3 regions of the Kitasatospora sp. NPDC096140 genome follow, and region 3 is predicted to be linked to each of the others. Evidence: riboswitches for the same ligand, from Rfam matches in the RefSeq annotation. Region 3 holds a riboswitch; each other region holds the start of a gene.
The links. A riboswitch is a leader RNA that binds a small molecule or an ion and turns the genes downstream of it on or off. The one in region 3 is predicted to bind cyclic di-AMP.

Region 1 (6,927 bases), on a different contig from region 3:
GTGGGGCGAGGGCCGCAGGTGGCCGCGGTGGGCGGGTAGGTTCGGGGTGTGACGACGAATGTTCCCGGTGCCAAGTTGATTCTGCTGACCACGACCCACCGGGTGGCCCCCGGGTTGCTGGCGTGGCCGGCGTGGGAGGCGTTGCGGGCGGCGGGGCGGGTGCTGGTGGCGGACGAGGGGCATCCGCAGGTGGCGGCGGTCCGGCAGGCCGGGGTCGCGGTGGAGGTGGTGGCGCCCGGTTCGGCGCCCGCGTTGGCGCGGTTGTTGACCGAGCAGCCCGCCGGGGCCGGGGCGACGGTGTGGCTGGGCAGTCCGGACGGGGATCCGGGGCTGACGGACGCGCTCGCGCGGCTCGCGGTGGAGCGGGCCGGTGAGGTGCCGGAGATCGAGGTGCTGCCGGGTTCGTACGACCTGCCGGGGGCGCGGCTGCTGGACCTGGTGACGGTGATGGACCGGCTCCGCTCGCCGGGCGGCTGTCCGTGGGACGCCGAGCAGACGCACGAGAGCCTGGTGAAGTACCTGGTCGAGGAGGCGTACGAGCTGGTCGAGGCGATCGAGGAGGGGGACCGCGACACGCTGCGCGAGGAGCTGGGGGACGTCCTGCTCCAGGTGTTCTTCCACTCCCGGATCGCCGAGGAGCACCCGACCGGGGCCTTCTCGATCGACGACGTGGCGGGGGACATCGTCGAGAAGCTGATGTACCGGCACCCGCACGTGTTCGGGGACGTCGAGGCCGGGGGCGCCGCCGAGGTGGAGGCGAACTGGGAGCAGCTGAAGGCCGCGGAGAAGGCGGACCGCGAGTCGGTGCTGGACGGCGTGCCGGCCGGGCTGCCCTCGCTGGCGTACGCGGCGAAGCTGGTGTCGCGGGTGCGCCGGTCGGGCTTCTCCGGGGTGCCGGACGAGCCGTACGAGTTGCCGGCCGAGCTGACCGCGGGGTCGGCGGGCCGGCTGCTGCTCGCGGTGGCGCAGCGGGCGCACGACGCCGGGGTGGACGTGGACGCGGCGCTGCGCTCGGCCGCGCGCGGTTACCGGGACGCGGTGCGCGCGGCCGAGGGCCTCAAGCCGGACGGGGAGTAGGCGCTCAGGCCGCCGTGGCGGTGCTCTCCACCGGGCGCCGCTGCGGCGGGACGAGTTCGCCGATGGCTTCGCCGACGAGGACGACGAGTTCGGCGAGGCGTTCCAGGTCGAGGTGGTCGGGCAGTTCGGCGAGGGAGACGATCCGCTCGCCGTCCGGGCCGGCGACGGCGAACAGGTCGATCGGCCCGAGGTGCTTCTCCGCGGTGTCGACGAGGGCGGCGACGTCGCTGGGGCGGCGGATGTCGCCGGAGACGCCGACGACGGGGCAGCCCGGCCGGTCGAGTTCGGCGGCGAGGTCCTCGGCGATGCCGACGTGCTGGTCGGCGATCAGCATTCCGGCGGCGCCGGCCGCGGAGAACCGGCGGGCGAGGTCGGCGCCCGACCCGCCGTCGAGTACCGCGATGACGACGACTGACCCGCTGACCCGCATGGTCTGCTCCTCCCTGTGGGCGACACCGCACCGGCGCCCACGCGTACTGCGGAGGATCGTAGGCACGACCTGACCCTCCGCAACAGGGATTACCCCTCAGGTGACCAGGCTCACGCCCGCCGTCCGGCCAAGAGCTGTCCAAGAGCTGTCCACGGACCGTCCACGGGTCGTCCACGGAGTGTTGGGGCGCCCGTCGTACGCCGTTGTCACGGGGGTCGCGAGCCGTCGGCGGAGGGGGGAGCGCACCCAGCGGATACGGTCGACCCATGCCAGCTCAGCCCGACCCCGCCCGGCCCGCAGCCACCGCGTCCGACGCCACCCCGCCCGCAGATCCCGCCCGGCCCGCAGCGACCCCGTCGGACGCCGCCGCTCCGCAGCCCGAGGCCACCGCTCCGCAGCCCGACGCCGCCGCTCCGCAGCCCGAGGGCGAGGTTCCGCAGCCCGAGGCCACCGCGCCGCAGCCCGAGGCCGCCGCTCCGCAGCTGTTCACCTGGGAGTTCGCCGCCGATCCGTACCCCGCCTACGCCTGGCTGCGCGAGCACGCCCCGGTGCACCGCACCAAGCTGCCGAGCGGTGTCGAGGCCTGGCTGGTGACCAGGTACGCGGACGCCCGGCAGGCGCTCGCGGACGCCCGGCTGTCGAAGAACCCGGCGCACCACAGCGAGCAGGCGCACCGCACCGGCCGGGTGGGCATTCCGGGGGAGCGGCAGGCGGACCTGATGACGCACCTGCTGAACATCGACCCGCCGGACCACACCCGGCTGCGCCGCCTGGTGTCGAAGGCGTTCACCCCGCGCCGGGTGGCCGAGTTCGAGCCGCGGGTGCAGCAGCTCACCGACCGGCTGATCGACGGCTTCGCGCAGCGCGGCTCGGCGGACCTGATCCACGAGTTCGCCTTCCCGCTCCCCATCTACGCGATCTGCGACATGCTGGGCGTGCCGGCCGAGGACCAGGACGACTTCCGCGACTGGGCCGGGATGATGATCCGGCACGGCGGCGGCCAACGCGGCGGCGTGGGGCGGGCGGTGAAGCGGATGCGGGCGTACCTGCTGGAGCTGATCCACCGCAAGCGGGCGGACCTCGGGGACGACCTGATCTCGGGCCTGATCCGCGCGAGCGACCACGGTGAGCACCTGACCGAGAACGAGGCCGCGGCGATGGCCTTCATCCTCCTCTTCGCGGGTTTCGAGACGACCGTGAACCTGATCGGCAACGGGACGTACGCGCTGCTGCGCAACCCGGGCCAGCGCCGGCTGCTGCAGGAGTCGGTGGCGCGCGGGGAGAGCGCGCTGCTGGAGACGGGCATCGAGGAACTCCTGCGCTACGACGGGCCGGTGGAGCTGGCGACCTGGCGGTTCGCGACGCGTCCGGTGACCATCGGCGGGGTGGACATCCCGGTCGGCGATCCGGTGCTGGTGGTGCTGGCCGCCGCGGACCGCGATCCGGCCCGGTTCGCGGACGAGAACACCCTGGACCTGGCCCGGACGGACAATCCGCACCTGGGGTTCGGGCACGGCATCCACTACTGCATCGGTGCTCCGCTGGCCCGTTTGGAGGGGCGTGCCGCACTGGCCACGCTGCTTTCCCGGCTGCCCGATCTGCAGCTCGCGGAAAGCCCGGAGAATCTGCGCTGGCGGGGCGGTCTGATCATGCGTGGCCTGCGGGAACTCCCGGTCGAATTCACTCCGGAGAGCCGCTCCCCGCATACGCCGCCGCACGCTCCTTCCGCGCCCCCGGCGAACTGACGCGAGGTGGCGGAACGCCGGGCGGCGTGCTGACGGAACGTCGCCCGGCGGGCTTCCGGCGGGGTGTGAAAACCCATCAATGCCGACATAGTGGCGCCGTTGGTAGGCGATCGGACACGTGCCGTAATTTCTGTGTGATATCCGGGATATGAGCTTGTGATCGGTCTGAAGATCTGTCTACTCTCCCTGGAGTTCGCAGCTGCGGACCTCGTGCGCGGAACGCCGAATCCTGCCCGCCGCGTCACGGGAAACCGACCAGAACCCTGGGCAGGGGCGGGGGAACCAGGTTTGTTGCCGTCCCCACGGCTTGGGGTGAAGCCGCCCGAGCGGAATCGTTTCCGCTTACGGCGGCCGGGCCACCTCCCGGTCCGAACCCGACAGCTCACCTCGCAGGCGTGCGGAGAGGGACCTCTTCATGCTGTTCGTTGGAACCGGCCGTCACCGTCGTCGCACCCAGACCGAGAAGGCCATCGCCGTCGCCGGTGTGGCCGGCGTCGGACTCGCGATGCCGCTCCTCACCGCCACCGGCGCCTCCGCCGCCCCGGTCTCCACCTGGGACGCCGTCGCCCAGTGCGAGAGCGGCGGCAACTGGAGCATCAACACCGGCAACGGCTACTACGGCGGCCTGCAGTTCACCTCCAGCACCTGGAAGGCGTACGGCGGCACCTCGTACGCGGCGCAGGCCAACCAGGCCAGCAAGGCGCAGCAGATCTCGATCGCCGAGAAGGTGCTCGCCTCGCAGGGCCCCGGCGCCTGGCCGGTCTGCTCCGTCAAGGCCGGCCTGACCAAGGGCGGTGCCCCGGCGTCCGTCGACACCTCCTCGGACTCCAAGCCGCAGTCGGCCCCGCAGCAGCAGACGCCCAAGCGGCAGGCCCAGAAGCCGGCCGAGAAGCCGGTCCAGAAGCCCGCCGAGAAGCCGGCCGCGAAGCCCGTCCAGAAGCAGGCCCCGAAGCACGCCGCCCCCGTGCAGGCCGAGAAGCCCGTCGACCAGTCGGCGCAGCAGTACGTCCCCAAGCACGCGGCCCCGCGCCCCGCGCAGCCGGCCCCGGCCGCGCAGACCGGCCACGACTACACCGTCCACGCCGGTGACACGCTGTCGACCATCGCCGCCACCCAGGGCGTGTCCGGCGGCTGGCACGCGCTGTACGAGCAGAACCGCTCCACCGTCGGCGGCGACCCGGACCTGATCCTGCCCGGCCAGGTGCTGCACCTCGGCTGAGCCGACGTGTCCCTGGCGGCACCCGCGACACGCGTGACGGGGGGTCGGTCCGGCCGGCCCCCTTCGTCCGCATTCGCCCGCTCCGGTGGGACAAGCTGGGACAAGCAGGTGAACTACCGGTGGGTAGCGGGGCCACACGCTGAGACGGGACCGAGGCCGACGTGGCCTGGAGAGCCCGGGCGGTTAGGCTCTGGTCCGTAACGACTCCGCAATCGTCCCGCCGACAGCGCCACCGTCAGTGGGACCCTGCTTCCGCAAGGAGATGCCTCGTGCCGTCCATCGATGTCGTCGTAGCCCGTGAGATCCTCGACTCCCGCGGCAACCCCACGGTCGAGGTCGAGGTCGGCCTCGACGACGGCAGCACGGGTCGTGCCGCTGTCCCGTCGGGTGCCTCGACCGGTGCCTTCGAGGCCCTGGAGCTGCGCGACGGCGACAAGAACCGCTACTTCGGCAAGGGCGTGGAGAAGGCCGTCCTCGCCGTCATCGAGCAGATCGGCCCGGAGCTGGTCGGCTACGACGCCACCGAGCAGCGCCTGATCGACCAGGCCATGCTGGACCTGGACGCCACCCCGGACAAGTCCTCGCTCGGCGCCAACGCCATCCTGGGCGTCTCGCTGGCCGTCGCGCACGCCGCCTCCGAGGCCAGCGACCTGCCGCTGTTCCGCTACCTGGGCGGCCCGAACGCGCACGTCCTGCCGGTCCCGATGATGAACATCCTCAACGGCGGCTCGCACGCGGACTCCAACGTCGACATCCAGGAGTTCATGATCGCCCCGATCGGCGCGGAGTCCTTCTCCGAGGCCGTCCGCTGGGGCGTCGAGGTCTACCACACCCTCAAGGGCGTGCTGAAGGAGCGCGGGCTGTCCACCGGCCTGGGCGACGAGGGCGGCTTCGCGCCGAACCTGGACAGCAACCGCGAGGCCCTGGACCTGATCACCGAGGCCATCCAGAAGGCGGGCTACGTGCCCGGCCGTGACGTCGCGCTGGCCCTGGACGTCGCCGCCTCCGAGTTCTACCAGGACGGCGCCTACCAGTTCGAGGGCAAGGCCCTCTCGGCCGCCGAGCTCATCGAGTACTACGCCGAGCTGGTCGCCGCCTACCCGCTGGTCTCCATCGAGGACCCGCTGGACGAGTCGGACTGGGACGGCTGGAAGGCCATGACCGTCAAGCTGGGCGACAAGGTCCAGCTGGTCGGCGACGACCTGTTCGTCACCAACCCGGCCCGCCTGGGCAAGGGCATCGAGACCGGCACCGCCAACGCGCTGCTGGTGAAGGTGAACCAGATCGGCTCGCTGACCGAGACCCTGGACGCCGTCGAGCTGGCCCAGCGCAACGGGTACCGCTGCATGATGTCGCACCGCTCCGGCGAGACCGAGGACGTCACCATCGCCGACCTGGCCGTCGCCACCAACTGCGGCCAGATCAAGACCGGTGCCCCGGCCCGCTCCGAGCGCGTCGCCAAGTACAACCAGCTGCTGCGCATCGAGGAGATCCTCGACGACGCCGCCGAGTACGCCGGCCGCGGCGCCTTCCCGCGCTTCAAGCACGAGGGCTGAGACCGCGAGGTCACGAGGGCCGAGCGCTCCCGGTAGCGCAAGCCTGACCGGTGCCCCGCCGTTCACCCCGTAGGGTGGACGGCGGGGCACCGTCGCGACCAGGAGGGGATACGGGAGATGGCAGGCTGGAGGATCCCGGGCTTGGCGGCCCGGCCTCGGTTCACGAGCCGGGCGACCGTCCTCGTCCTGGTGCTGTGCTCGCTGGTGGCGATCCTCGCCTACCCGACGCGGCAGTTCATCTCCCAGCGCGCCGAGATCTCCGCCCAGCGGGCGAAGGCCGACCAGGTGCGCCGGCAGGTCGAGCAGCTGCGCCGGGACCGGGCCCGCTGGCAGGACCCGGAGTACGTCAAGGCGCAGGCGCGCGCCCGGCTGCACTACGCGGTGCCGGGGGAGACCCCGTACATCGCGGTGGATCCGGCCGGCCAGGCCTCCGCCAAGCCCTCCTCGTCCGCCGCCGGCGCCCCCGCCGCCGGGGTGGCCGCCGGTCAGGCGACGGCCGCCAAGCCCTGGTACACCAGCATCTGGGACTCGGTCGACGCCGCCGACACCGCCGCGCCGGCCCCCGGCACCCCCCTTTCGCTCCCACCGTCCCCCGTTGGAGACACCTCCCCCCATGACCACTGAGAACCACCCCGCCGTCTCCGACGCCGACGTCGCGGCCATCGCCGCCCAGCTCGGCCGGGTGCCGCGCGGCCTGCGCGGCGTGGCCCACCGCTGCCCGTGCGGCAACCCGGACGTCGTGGAGACGGCTCCCCGCCTGCCCGACGGCACGCCGTTCCCGACGCTCTACTACCTGACCTGCCCCAAGGCCGCCTCGCTGATCGGCACCCTGGAGGCGGAAGGCGTCATGAAGGACCAGACGGCCCGGCTCGCCGAGGACCCGGAGCTGGCCGCCGCCTA
Region 2 (6,927 bases), on a different contig from region 3:
CACCGATCCGGCCGGCCCCACCGGCCTCACCGACCACGTCCCGCCCGCCGACCGCACCCGGGCACAATGAGCAGCAACCCCGGCCCTCGAAGCGGAGCACGATGAGCCAGACCGTCACCCGCGCCCTGCGCATCCTCGCCCAGCTCGGCGAGGGCGAACGTTCCCTCGACCAGCTCGCCGAGGTGCTCGGCGTCCACAAGACGACCGTTCTCCGGCTGCTCCAGAGCCTCGAAGAGGAACGATTCGTCTATCGCGACGCGGCCTACCGCTACCACCTGGGCGCGGGCCTCTTCGCCCTCTCCGGCCTGGCCCTGGAGCAGCGCGGCATCCGCCGGATCGCCGCCCCGCACCTGGCCGAGCTGAACGCCGCCACCGGCCAGACCGTGCACCTGGCCGCGTACGAGGGCGGCGAGGTGGTCTACATCGACAAGTTCGACTCCCGCCACCCGGTCCGGATGTACTCCCGCATCGGCCTGCGCGCCGCGCTGCACAGCGCCGCCGTCTCCAAGGTGCTGCTGGCCGACCTCCCGCTGCCCGAGCGGCGCCGGGTGGTGGCCGGGATCGACTTCACCCCGCACACCGAACGCACCCTCACCACGCCCGAGGCGCTGCTCGCGGAGCTGGAGAAGGTCGCCGCGCAGGGCTGGGCGCAGGACCACGCCGAGCACGAGTCCTTCATCAACTGCGTGGCTGCGCCCGTCCGGGACGCCAGTGGCCGGGTCGTCGCCGCCGCCTCCATCTCCGTCCCGGACGTCGTCCTCCCGTACGAGCAGGTGCTGGACCTCCTCCCGCACCTGCTCGCCACCGCCCGCGCCGTCTCGGCCGACTGCGGCCGCCCCGACCATAACTGACAGACAGTCACCTGACGCACTTCTCGCACTTCACGTACTTCACGCCAAGGAGCCCCATGCCCGCCGAGCGCCCCCAGCCCGCCGAGACCGCCCAGGCCGCCGAGCACACCCAGCCCGCCGAGAAGGTCGAGATCCGCACCGACGGCGCCCCCGCCCCGGCCTGGACGTTCTCCCAGGGCGTCCGCAAGGGTCCGATCCTGCAGGTCTCCGGCCAGGGCCCGCAGGACCCGGCGACCGGCGAGTACCTCCACCACGGCGACGTGAAGGCGCAGACCCGGCGCACCCTGGAGAACGTCAAGGCCGTCGTCGAGGCCGGCGGCGCGACGATCGAGGACGTGGTGATGTTCCGCGTCTACCTCACCAAGCGCGCCGACTTCCCGCTGATGAACGAGGTCTACGCCGAGTTCATCGAGGAGAACGTCAAGCCCGGCGGGGTGAAGCCCTGCCGCACCACCGTCTTCGTCGAGCTCCCGCAGGAGCCGATGCTGGTGGAGATCGACGCCCAGGCCGTCGTCGTCTGACGCTCCCGCCCCCGACCGCACCCACCGCAGGGCCCGGACGCCTCCCGCGCGTCCGGGCCCTGCGCGCTTGCCACACCCGGACAGCAACATTAGGTTAGGCTCACCTAACCAACTGGAGGTCCGTCCATGAGCCTGCCCACCGGCGACACCGAGGTCCCCGAGCCCACCACCGCCGAACGGATCCTGAGCCTGCTCGGCACGACCTCCTCGCTCGCCGTCCGCGCACAGGGCGAGCACCACGACCTGGACACCCCGGTCTCCGTCCACGGCTCCCGCCTGCGACTGCGCGCCCCACTGGACGCCCCGCTCACCGCGGCCGCGGCCCGGGCCACCGACGGCCTCGCCGTCGTCCTCGACGTCACCGACGTCTCCCCCGTCGCCGTCCGCGACCGCGTCCGCGCCCGCCTCACCCTGGCCGGCCGGCTCCGGCTGGCCCACCTCGCCGACGACGGCCTCAGCGTCCACCTGCGCGTGGACGTCGCCCACGCCGTCCTCGCCACCCCGTACGGCACCGGCGCGGTCACCGCCGCCGACCTCGCCCACGCCACCCCCGACCCGATGGCCCGCCACGAGGCCGCGATGCTCACCCACTTCGCCGACGACCACGCCGACGCGCTCGACGTCCTCACCCGCCTGCTCGACCCGGTGCTGCTCGCCCGGAACCCGGACGTCCGCCCGCTCGCCCTGGACCGCCACGGCCTGGTGCTGCGCCTGGACCACCCCGACGGGCACCGCGACGTCCGCCTGGTCTTCCCCGAACCGGCCCGCGACGTCGAGGACTTCGGCCACCGGATGCACGACCTGCTGACCGCCGCCCGGTACGGCCAGCCCGCCCACCGCGGCTGACTCCCGATCCCCTTCAGCGCGTTCAGCAGGCGGACCGTCCGACCGGGTTGACCCACCGTCCGGCCGCACCGACCGCCCCCGGAGCGAACCCCCGTGCCGTACCGGCCCCGGAAATGGCAGCGGCCGGCCCGGCTCGCGAGGGAGGTGTGTCCCGCGAGCCGGGCCGGCCTGGGCGTGTCCCGCGCCCATGTCCACTGTGCGGCGATCACCCGGTCGAGCGGTCACCCGACATGACCATCCCGGAGGATCGATTCGCTCCGCAGCAGCGGTGGTTCCTGAAACCCCGGAAGGGTCAGAGCGCGACGCCGTGCGCGCGCAGGTAGGTGACCGGGTTGATGTCCGAGCCGTACTCCGGGGTGGTGCGGATCTCGAAGTGCAGGTGCGGGCCGGTCACGTTGCCGGTGGCGCCGGAGAGGCCGAGCTGCTGGCCGACGGTGACGGTCTGACCGATCTTCACGCCGATCGACGAGAGGTGCGCGTACTGCGCGTACTTGCCGTCGGCGAGCTTGATCTCGACCTCGTTGCCGTAGGCGCCGCCGTTGCCGGCCTTGACCACGACACCGTTGGCGACGGCGCGCAGCGGGGTACCGGTGGAGCAGACGAAGTCCTGGCCGGTGTGGTGGCCGGAGGCCCACATCGAGCCGGCGACACCGTAGGCCTCGCCCAGGACCGGGTTGGCCAGCGGCGCGACGTAGCCGGCGGTGGCGGCGACCGGAGCGGCGGTCACGGCCGGGGCCGGAGCGGCGGTCTGAACCTGGGTCTGCACCGGGGCGGCCGGCTTCGCGGCCTCGGTCTTGGCCTGGACCTTGACCTGCGGCTTGGCCGGCGTGGCGGGCTTGGCCGGAGCGGCCGGCTTCGCCGGGGCGGCGTCGGCGGACGGCGCGGCGGCGTGGCCGGCGATGGTGAGCTGCTGGCCCGGGAAGATCAGGTTCGGGTTGGCGCCGACGACCGAGCGGTTCTGCTCGTACAGCGCGTGCCAGCCGCCCTCGACGTTCTTGACGTCGGCGATCTTGGACAGGGTGTCACCGCTGACGACGCGGTAGCTCTCGTGCGCGGCGGCCGGAGCGGCCTGCGCGGCCGGCTTGGCGTCGGCGGCGGGGGCGACAGCAGCGGCAGCGGCGGGGGCGGCCTGCGCGACCGGGGCGGCCGGGGCGGTGTGGGCCTGGGCGCTGATCGCGGTCACGAGCGGGAGGGCGAAGGAGGCGCCGGTGACGGCGGTGGCGATGCCGATGCGGGCGGCGCGGGGCAGGGCGATACGACGAGCCTGAGCAGGCATGGAAGTTTCCTCTCCGACGCCTGCGAGGTGAGCTGTCGGGTTCGGGCTGGAGTTGCCCGGCCGCATGCGCGGCTTCACCCCAAGCCGGCCCTGGACGCCCGCGCCCTGAGGCGCGAACTCCGGTCCGGCGACTTACCTGTGGGTCCCCCGCTCCTGCCGTACAGAGTTCAGTTCGAACCACCCGGGCAGCGGCAGGACTCGGCGTTCCACCCGGTGGATCCGTCCGGGCTGGCCGGGCGGTCGCTGAACTAAAACCCATCCGTTCGGGTGAAGCAATGTCGATCTCTTGAATCCGCAACGACCCCCGGGGATCCGGTCACCCTCCGAATGATCCGCGGCACCGTGTGTACACAATCCATTCACCCCGTGCCACTGATCCACGACCCTGCGCCGACGACGACGGCGCTGCGCAGTCGTCCGCTCACGCACCGACAGCCTCCAACACACCCACCGGTGAGCCTTGTCACGTACGCCCCACAGGGCCAGGATCGGGCCGTGGCCACCTCCGAAGCAGGCCCCCTGCGCCTGGGCACCGCGCAGGGTCGCTGGGTACTCCTGGCAACGGTGCTCGGATCCAGCATGGCGATGCTCGACGGCACCGTGGTGAACGTCGCCCTGCCCCGCATCGGCGCCGACCTGGGCGCCTCCCTGGCGTCCCTGCAATGGACGCTGAACGCCTATCTGCTCACCCTGGCGGGCCTGATCCTGCTCGGCGGCGCGCTCGGCGACCGGTACGGCAGACGCCGGGTCTTCCTGATCGGCGTGGTCTGGTTCGCCGTCGCCTCCGCGGCCTGCGCCGCCGCGCCGAACATCCAGGTGCTGATCGCCGCCCGCGCCGTCCAGGGCATCGGCGGGGCCCTGCTCACGCCCGGCTCGCTCGCCATGCTCCAGGCCGTCTTCCACCCTGACGACCGCTCGGCGGCGGTCGGCCTGTGGTCCGGCCTCGGCGGGGTGTCGGCCGCGGTCGGCCCCTTCCTCGGCGGCTGGCTGGTGGACGGCCCCGGCTGGCGCTGGATCTTCCTGCTGAACCTGCCGCTCGCGGCCGCCGTCATCGCGGTCACCACCCGGTCCGTACCGGAGAGCCGGGACGAGAGCGCCACCGGCCGCTTCGACGTGCTGGGCGCGGTGCTCGCCGCGCTCGCGCTCGGCGCGATCACCTACGCGCTGACCGCGGCCGGCGAGGGCGTGTCCCCCGCGGTCTGGGTCAGCGGCGTGATCGGCGTGGTGCTCGGCGTCGCCTTCGTCACCGTCGAGCGCCGCGCGCCCGAACCGATGCTGCCGCTCGGCCTCTTCTCCTCCCGGCTGTTCACCGCCGTGAACCTGGTGACCCTCTGCGTGTACGCGGCCTTCAGCGGCGTGTTCTTCCTGCTGGTGGTGCAGCTGCAGATCGTCGCCGGGTTCTCACCGCTGGTCTCGGGCTTCGCGCTGGTGCCGATCACCATCCTGATGCTGCTGCTGTCGGCGCGCGCCGGCCGGCTCGGCAAGCGGATCGGCCCGCGGATCCCGCTCACCGTCGGCCCCCTGATCTGCGCCGCCGGGGTGCTGCTGATGCTCCGCATCGGCTCCGACTCGTCGTACTGGACGGACGTGCTGCCCGCCGTCACGGTGATGGGCTGCGGGATGACCCTGCTGGTGGCGCCGCTGACGGCGACGGTGCTGGCCGCCGTCGAGGTCCGGCACGCGGGCATCGCCAGCGGGGTCAACAACGCCGCCGCCCGCGCGGCCGGCCTGCTCGCGGTGGCCGCCCTGCCGGCCCTGGCCGGGCTGAGCGGCAACGCCTACCAGGTGCCCTCCGAGGTCGACTCCGCCTTCCACACGGCGATGCTGATCTGCGCGGGCCTGCTGGCCTCCGGCGGGCTGATCGCCTTCGCCACCATCCGGGGCAACGTGCTGGCGCCCGAGGAGAAGCCGGTCGCCGAGCCGAACTGCGACTGGCCCTGCGGCACCACCACCCCGCCCTTCGACCCGGGCCACGTCCACACGCGCGAGGGCCCCGCCACCGGTCCGGCGGCGGGGCCCACGCCCGAGAGCTGACGCGACGTCACCTCACCGGGACGTCACGGGACATCGACCTCAGAGGATGTCACCCGGCGCGTACTTGGCGGCCTCCGGGTAGGCGGCCGCGACGGCCTCCACCAGGCGGACCACCTCGGCGACCTGGGCGCCGGCCGCACCGGTGAAGGAGAGCTTGTCGGCCAGCAGCGCGTCCAGCGCGGCCCGGTCCAGCGGGATCCGCTCGTCTGCGGCCAGGCGGTCCAGCAGCTCGTTCTCCCGGGCGCCCGCGCGCATCGCCAGTGCCGAGGCGACGGCGTGCTCCTTGATGACCTCGTGCCCGGTCTCCCGGCCGACGCCGGCGCGCACCGCGCCCATCAGCACCTTGGTGGTGGCGAGGAACGGCAGGTAGCGGTCCAGCTCGGTCTCGATCACGGCGGGGAAGGCGCCGAACTCGTCGAGAACGGTCAGGAAGGTCTCCAGCAGGCCGTCGAAGGCGAAGAAGGCGTCCGGCAGCGCGACCCGGCGCACCACCGAGCAGGAGACGTCGCCCTCGTTCCACTGGTCGCCGGCCAGCTCGCCGGTCATCGAGGCGTAGCCGCGCAGGATGACGGCCAGGCCGTTGACGCGCTCGCAGGAGCGGGTGTTCATCTTGTGCGGCATCGCCGAGGAGCCGACCTGGCCCTCCTTGAAGCCCTCCGTGACGAGCTCGTGGCCGGCCATCAGGCGGATGGTCTTGGCCAGGCTGGACGGCGCGGCGGACAGCTGGACGAGGGCGGTGAGCACCTCGAAGTCCAGCGAGCGCGGGTAGACCTGGCCGACGCTGGTCAGCACGTTGTCGAAGCCGAGGTGCCCGGCGACCCGGCGCTCCAGCTCGGCGAGCTTCTCGGTGTCCCCGCCGAGCAGGTCCAGCATGTCCTGGGCGGTGCCGACCGGGCCCTTGATCCCGCGCAGCGGGTAGCGGGCGATCAGCTCCTCCAGACGGCGGAAGGCGACCAGCAGCTCGTCGGTGATCGACGCGAAACGCTTGCCCAGGGTGGTGGCCTGCGCGGCCACGTTGTGCGAGCGACCGGCCATGACCAGCTCGGAGTGCTGGGCGGCCAGCTTGGCCAGGCGGACCAGCACGGCCACCGTGCGGTCGCGCACGTGCTCCAGCGACTGGCGGATCTGCAGCTGCTCGACGTTCTCGGTCAGATCCCGCGAGGTCATGCCCTTGTGGATCTGCTCGTGGCCGGCGAGCTCGCTGAACTCCTCGATCCGGGCCTTCACGTCGTGGCGGGTGATCCGCTCACGGGCGGCGATCGAGCCGAGGTCGACCTGGTCGATCACCCGCTCGTAGTCGGCGACGGCGTTCGCCGGCACCTCGACACCGAGGTCCTGCTGGGCCTTCAGGACGGCCAGCCACAGGTGGCGCTCAAGGACCACCTTGTGCTCGGGGGAC
Region 3 (6,927 bases):
CTCGTTTCCGGTGTGGTGGTGTTGTGCACTGCGTAAGATGTCGGACCTCCAATTTATCCGACCGGGTGTACACGGTCATCGCTTTGCCACGGTACGGATCGCCACAGCGCTGCTCACCGGGTGTGCGACCGGCACATGGGCACCCGTCGCGCACCGGTCCTACCGTCCGGCCATGAGACGCACCCCCACGGCCGGTACCGGCGCGAGACACGCCCGCGTGAGACGTACCCCCACCACGCTCACCGCCGTCCTACTGGCCCTCGCCGCCCTCCTCCTCGGCACCTCCGCCCCCGCCTCCGCCCGAGCTGGGACCGCCTCCGCCCGAGCGGGGACCGCCACCGCCGCCCTCACCCTGGAAGCCGCCTTCCCCGCCCCCGGCAACGGCTGGGCCAAGGTCGAGCGCTACCTCGACACCACCCCCGGCTTCCGCACCGAGCAGTTCCCGTCCGACGGCCGCGGCGACCAGGACGGAGCCCGCCGGACGTACTTCGGCACCGGTGAGCCCTCCTCCGGCCGCTTCCTGCTCTACTCCGCCACCGGCTGGGACACCGGCAGCCGGGCCACGCCCGTCCTGCTGGTCCACGGCGCCAACGACAACGCCGACCGCGCCTGGGCGAACCCGGGGGAGAGCGGCACCTGCGGCGCCGCGACCTGCCCGTCCACCGGCCTCGCCCAGTACCTCGCCGGCACCGGCCACCGGGTCTTCGCCATCGGCTTCGCCCACAAGCACGGTGACAACCTGCTCCAGGCGCAGGCCGTCGGCGACGCGATCGCGCTGATCCGGGCCCGCCTCGGGGCCCCGCAGGTCGACGTGGTCGCCTGGAGCAAGGGCGAGGTCGCCGCCAGGGCGTACGTGTCCTCGGTGCGGCCGTCCTGGGGGCGGGCGTACGCGGGCGACGTGCGCCGTCTGGTCACCCTCGGCGGGCCGAACGGCGGGCTCGACTACGTCTACGCCCACGGCTGGTCGTTCGACCTGGCGACGTGGCCGGCCTGCGGCGGCACCGCCAACGCACCGTCCCCGCACCTGTACATGACCTGCTACGGCACGTACACCGCGCAACCCTGCCTCGGCGTGCTGCCGGCCGGCGGGTACGACTGCTACCCGGGCCAGCGCCAGCTGCTCGCCCGCTGGGACGGCAGGTACGGAGTGGACGGCAGCGCCCAGGACTGGTGGACCACCTACTACGGCGGCCAGGGGTTCTACACCTCCGGCCAGGGCATCCAGGCGGCGATCGACGCGGGCTCCCTGATCGCCCCGCTCCAGCAGGCCGGGATCCCGGCCGCGGTGCGCACCTACCTGCTGGCCGGCGGGTCGGCGGACATCCCGGGCGTGCTCAACGAGAACCGCGGGCCCAGTGACGGCATCGTGTTCACGGCGAGCGCCCTGGACACCACCGGCATCGCGACGGTCGGCGGCACCCGGCTGCTGAGCGGCCTCGACCACCTGGAGCTCGGGTGGGCGCCGGAGGCCGAGAGCCAGGTGGACGCCTGGCTCGGCTGAACGCCCGGCCGGAACGCGCAACCGGAACGCGCAACCGGAACGCCCGGCCGGACACCCGCAGAGCCACCCCGCCGGGCATCGTTCCAGGCCACGTGAACTGATCAACTCGGCCGCCACACAGCGTCGTTGATCGACGCCACTGTGAGCTGCGCGACAACCCGTCCGCCGGAGTTGTCCGTTCACGTACGGCCTGCCTAGCCTGCAACGGTCGTCCGCCCCTGGCGGACCCCGCCGCCGGGACGCCGAGTCCCGTCCACCCGTCGGCGGGTCACCGAGCACCACAGCGGACGGGAGCGGGGAAACCAAGGTCGGCGCCCGGCCCGTGCGCTCGCGCGTACGGGTCGAGGCTAGGGGTGAAGCCGCTCCACAGGCGGCCGGGCAACTGCAGCCCGAACCCGACAGCTAACCTCGCAGGCGTCGCAGAGGTCACCTCATGCCCAAGCCTGCTGCCCGGCGCCGTGCACCGCGTCACGCCCGCCCCTCCCACCGCGGCCGCAACGCCGCCTTCGCCGCCACCGGGGCGCTCGCCATCAGCGGCGCCGGCCTGCTCGGCGTGCCGTCCGTCACCGGTGCCCAGGCGGCCACCGCGCCGACCGTCACCCAGGACCGGCTCGCCCCCGCCACCATGGTCGCGGGCAAGGCCGCCACCGCCTCGCTCGGCCTGCACTCCTCGGCCTGCTTCACCGCCAAGACCGTGGGCGTGGGCGTCCGCGACGCGCGCGGCACCAACCTCGACTTCCCCGGCAACGCCTCCAACGTGCATATCTGCCCGAGCGGCGTGAACTTCACCAGCGGCGCGCGCACCCTGCCGGCCGGGACGTACACCGAGTTCGGATTCTGGCAGGACCTCGGCGGCGTCTGGCACAACCTGCCCTCGCAGCAGCTGGTGGTCTCGGCCACCGCCACCCCGGCCCCGGCCCCGACGGCCACCCCGACCCCGGCGCCGACCCCCACGCAGACCCCGAGCGCCACGCCGACCCCGAGCGCCACCGCGACCCCCGCGCCGAGCCCCAGCGCCACGGCGAGCGCGACCACCCCCGCGCCGTCCTCCCCGGTCGCCGGCAAGTCGCTGACCTGGTCCGACGAGTTCAACAGCGCCATCTCCTGGGGCCAGCGCTGGGTCGGCGACAAGAGCACCGCCTACAAGTACGGGAACCACAACCCGGACGACAACAAGCTGGACTGGCTGAACAAGAACAACGTCAGCGTCGCGAACGGGGTCGCCACCTTCACCGCCACCTCCGGCGGCCCGGCCCTGGAGAACGGCAAGCAGTCCTGGAACACCGGCTTCCTGACCACCGAGGGCTCCGGCGAGGGCTTCCAGGTCAAGACCGGCGACTACGCCGAGACCCGGGTCAAGCTGCCCGCCGGCACCGGCGCCTGGCCCGCCCTGTGGACCTGGAAGAACGGCAACGGCGAGGTCGACTCCTTCGAGTACCACCCCGACAACCCGAACCTGCTGGAGCTGACCAACCACGTCAACCCCGGCAACGCGAAGTACTACACCGACGCGAGCGCCGTCGCGAAGGACCAGTGGGTGACCATCGGCACCTACTACGGCGCCAACTCGGTGGACTGGTACGTCAACGGCGCGAAGGTCTTCTCGGACGGCAAGGGCGTCGGCGCCAACTGGTCGGCGTACCTGATCCTCAACCTCTCGGTGTGCGCGGGCCAGTACCACCCCGCGCCGCAGGGGACCGCTCCGATCACCATGGCCGCCGACTACGTCCGCGTCTACCGGTAGTCGGGTAGGGCGTCCCACCGGTCACCGGAAGCCGGCAGCCGCTCGCCGGCGGCCGGTGACCGGTGGGTCGACGTGGTTCAGGAGCCGTCGGCCGGCTCGGCGACCGTGATGTCGAACGGCTGCCGGTGGCTGCTCTCGTCCTGGTCGTCCGCGCTGCGCACCGCGACCCAGCCGCCGCTCAGGGTTCCCACGGGCAGGTCGGGGTCCAGCCGGACCGGGACGAGGGCGGTCGCGCTGCGCCCCTCCTTCAGCCCGGGGCCGAAGACGCAGCGCACCCGGTGGCCGCCCTGGAACACCTCGCAGTCCTCGGGGAAGAACGGGCCCACCGGGGTCACACCCGGCGGCAGGGTGACCACGACCGTGAACGGGGAGGCGGTGGTCTCCGGGCCACGGTTGGCGACGAAGGCGTGGATCGTCGTGGTGCCGTCGGGCGCTGCCGCCTCCGGGTCGAGCCGGACCACCTGCAGGCGGGAGTGGGACGGCTGGGCGACCAGGGCCGGCAGCGTCGACACCGCGGGGCCGGCGGACCCGCCCGGTGCGCCCGGTGCGCCCGGCGCGACGGGCACGACGGGCACGACCGGCGCCTTCGGCGTGACGACGTCCACTGCCGGGCGTGGCTCAGGCCGACGCAGTGCCCAGGACGGGCCGGTGGCCAGCACCGTCGCCGCGCAGCTCGCCGTCACGACCGCGACCAGCCCGACCCGGCCGAACCCCCCGACCCTCGCGCCGCGCCGCGGGTCCGCGCCACCCCGTACATCCCGGTGTCTCATCCCGGTCACCCTGCTCTCGTGCTCCGGCGGCCGGCACCGTCGCGGGCCGCGTCGGCACCAGGGTGGCCGAGCCGCTGCCGTGACCTGGCGCGACCCGACCCGCCCCGCCCGCCGTGCGCTCGAACGGAGGACGCCGGCCCGTCGGCCTGCCCGGCGGGGCGGCGGTCGGCCTGCCCGCTCCGCAACGGCCCAGCCCCGTTCTACGAGACTGTCCTTCCTCGCCCGCCGCGCCGGTCCTTCCTCGCCCGCCGAGATCGTCCCGCCTCGCCGGACTGCCAAGCAGGTTGACGGAGGGTCAGGGCGCGAGGACCTGCCCGAGCCGGGTGGCGATCTGGTGCATCACCGGGACCAGCGAGGCGGCGCCGGCCTGCTCCTCCAGTGCCCGGATGCGCGCCTCCGGCCCGGAGACCGAGAGGGCGGTGGGCGTCGGGGCGCCCGGGACGGCGAGCGCGATGCAGCGGACGCCGATCTCCTGCTCCTGGTCGTCGACGACGTAGCCGCGCTCGCGCGCCTCGGCGAGCTGGCGCATCAGCTCCTGCGGGTCGGTGACCGTGTACTCGGTGTGCGCCGGCAGCGGGTTGGGGCCGAGCACGGCGCGCGCCTCCTCCTCGGGGAGCTGGGCGAGCAGCGCCTTGCCGACGCCGGTGCAGTGCGGCTGCACCCGCCGTCCGACCTCGGTGAACATCCGCATCGAGCGCCGCGACTGCACCTGCCCGACGTACACCACCTCGCCGCCCTCCAGCACCGCCAGGTTCGCGGTCTCGCCGGTGGCCTCCATGAGTTCGGCCAGGTAGGGGCGGGCCCAGCTGCCGAGCAGGCGGCCGGCGGTCTCGCCGAGGCGGATCAGCCGGGGGCCGAGGGTGTAGCGGCGTGCGGTGTCCTGGCGGACATAGCCCTGCTGCACGAGGGTACGAACCAGGCGGTGGATGGTCGGCATCGGGAGGCCGGAACTGGTGGAGAGCTCGCTGAGCGTGGCCACGCCGCCCGAGTCGGCCAGCGCCTCCAGGAGTTGGAAGGCGCGTTCGACGGACTGCACGCCGCCGCTCGCGCGGTCGGCGCCCGTCGTCGATGCTGTGTCGGGGGTCGCAACCACCGGCGTTCCCTTCGCTGTCGGGGAGGAGTAGAGTCCCGGCGACCTCTTCAACAAACCGTTGAAATTCTGTATCGCGGAAACTAGTCTCCACCTTACAGAATCGATCTCGCCGACAGGCGGGAATCGATCGAGGAAGTACACGAGGAAGTTCCCACCGGAGCTCCCTTCGCCAGGCTCAACCGTCTTAGGAGTGTCCTGCTCATGGCTGCAGATCAGGGGCCCTCCCCCAGCCTCCGGCCGGGGGTACCCCCAACCACCTCCTCTCCCGCCGCTCCGGTCGTCACTGTCGCCGGTCCGCGCGTCCATCGGGCGGAGGAGGTGCTCACTCCGGAGGCCGTGGCCTTCGTCGTCGGCCTCCACCGCACCTTCGAGGGCCGCCGGCAGGAACTCCTGGCCAGGCGGAAGACCCGACGCGCCGAGATCGCGGCGGCCGGCACGCTGGACTTCCTCCCCGGAACCGCCGACATCCGGGCCGCGGACTGGAAGGTCGCCGAGGCGCCGCGCGCGCTCCGGGACCGCCGGGTCGAGATCACCGGCCCGACCGACCGCAAGATGGTCATCAACGCCCTCAACTCCGGGGCCCGGGTCTGGCTCGCAGACTTCGAGGACGCCACCTCCCCGACCTGGGAGAACGTGGTCAGCGGCCAGATCAACCTGATCGACGCCTACGAGGGCCGGATCGACTTCACCAGCCCGGCCGGCAAGGCCTACACCCTCAAGCCCGCCGCCGAGCTCGCCACCGTCGTGGTCCGCCCGCGCGGCTGGCACCTGGACGAGAACCACCTGCTGGTCGACGGCACCCCGGTCGCCGGCGCCTTCCTCGACTTCGGCCTGTACTTCTTCCACAACGCCGCCCGGCTGCTCGCCAAGGGCGCCGACGACCCCAACTCCGGGCCGTACTTCTACCTGCCGAAGACCGAGAGCCACCTGGAGGCCCGGCTCTGGAACGACGTGTTCACCCACGCCCAGGCCGAACTCGGCATCCCGCACGGCACCATCCGCGCCACCGTCCTGATCGAGACCATCACCGCCGCCTTCGAGATGGACGAGATCCTCTACGAGCTGCGCGAGCACGCGGCCGGCCTCAACGCCGGGCGCTGGGACTACCTGTTCTCGATCGTCAAGAACTTCCGCGACGCCGGCGAGCACTACATCCTGCCGGACCGCAACAGCGTCACCATGGCCTCGCCGTTCATGGCCGCCTACACCCGCCTGCTGGTGCAGACCTGCCACCGGCGCGGCGCCCACGCGATCGGCGGCATGGCCGCGTTCATCCCCAGCCGCAAGGACCCCGAGGTCAACGCGGCCGCACTGGAGAAGGTCAAGGCCGACAAGGACCGCGAGGCCGGCAACGGCTTCGACGGCTCCTGGGTCGCCCACCCCGACCTGGTGCCCGTCGCCCGCGCCTCCTTCGACGCGGTCCTCGGCGAGCGGCCCAACCAGAAGGACGACCCCGGCCCGTCCGAGCCGGTCACCGCCGCCCAGCTGCTCGACGTCGCCGGCGCCGGCGGCACCTGCACCCACGCGGGGCTGCACAACGCCGTCCAGGTCGGCATCCGCTACATCGAGGCCTGGCTGCGCGGGCTGGGCGCGGTCGCCATCTTCAACATGATGGAGGACGCCGCCACCGCCGAGATCTCCCGCTCGCAGATCTGGCAGTGGATCCACAACGGGGTCGTGCTGTCCGACACCGGCGAGAAGGCCACCGCCGAGCTGGTCCGCGCGCTCGTCGCCACGGAGCTCGCCGAACTCCTCGCCGAGCTGGGCGAGGACGCCTACAGCGCCGGCCGCTGGCGCGAGGCCGCCAAGCTCTTCGAAC

Region 1: linked by a shared signal. The riboswitch ahead of ABT048_RS37800 (transglycosylase family protein) and the one ahead of ABT048_RS38200 (hypothetical protein) in region 3 are both predicted to bind cyclic di-AMP.
Region 2: linked by a shared signal. The riboswitch ahead of ABT048_RS30635 (peptidoglycan DD-metalloendopeptidase family protein) and the one ahead of ABT048_RS38200 (hypothetical protein) in region 3 are both predicted to bind cyclic di-AMP.

What each region holds. Positions count from the first base shown of each region.
Region 1 is NZ_JBEOUW010000060.1:34,350-41,276, forward strand. Features, by position in the region: gene ABT048_RS37785 (nucleoside triphosphate pyrophosphohydrolase) at 49-1,077, shown strand; gene ABT048_RS37790 (SDR family NAD(P)-dependent oxidoreductase) at 1,082-1,507, opposite strand; gene ABT048_RS37795 (cytochrome P450 family protein) at 1,774-3,252, shown strand; cyclic di-AMP (ydaO/yuaA leader) riboswitch at 3,496-3,662, shown strand; gene ABT048_RS37800 (transglycosylase family protein) at 3,668-4,471, shown strand; gene eno (phosphopyruvate hydratase) at 4,741-6,027, shown strand; gene ABT048_RS37810 (FtsB family cell division protein) at 6,169-6,651, shown strand; partial or broken gene ABT048_RS37815 (DUF501 domain-containing protein) at 6,623-6,927, shown strand, end outside.
Region 2 is NZ_JBEOUW010000036.1:75,237-82,163, forward strand. Features, by position in the region: gene ABT048_RS30615 (sugar kinase) at 1-70, shown strand, start outside; gene ABT048_RS30620 (IclR family transcriptional regulator) at 102-851, shown strand; gene ABT048_RS30625 (RidA family protein) at 908-1,372, shown strand; gene ABT048_RS30630 (DUF2470 domain-containing protein) at 1,499-2,218, shown strand; gene ABT048_RS30635 (peptidoglycan DD-metalloendopeptidase family protein) at 2,511-3,494, opposite strand; cyclic di-AMP (ydaO/yuaA leader) riboswitch at 3,497-3,677, opposite strand; gene ABT048_RS30640 (MFS transporter) at 3,990-5,528, shown strand; gene purB (adenylosuccinate lyase) at 5,568-6,927, opposite strand, start outside.
Region 3 is NZ_JBEOUW010000062.1:36,091-43,017, forward strand. Features, by position in the region: gene ABT048_RS38195 (esterase/lipase family protein) at 218-1,501, shown strand; cyclic di-AMP (ydaO/yuaA leader) riboswitch at 1,804-1,933, shown strand; gene ABT048_RS38200 (hypothetical protein) at 1,935-3,245, shown strand; gene ABT048_RS38205 (hypothetical protein) at 3,323-4,015, opposite strand; gene ABT048_RS38210 (IclR family transcriptional regulator) at 4,311-5,108, opposite strand; gene aceB (malate synthase A) at 5,310-6,927, shown strand, end outside.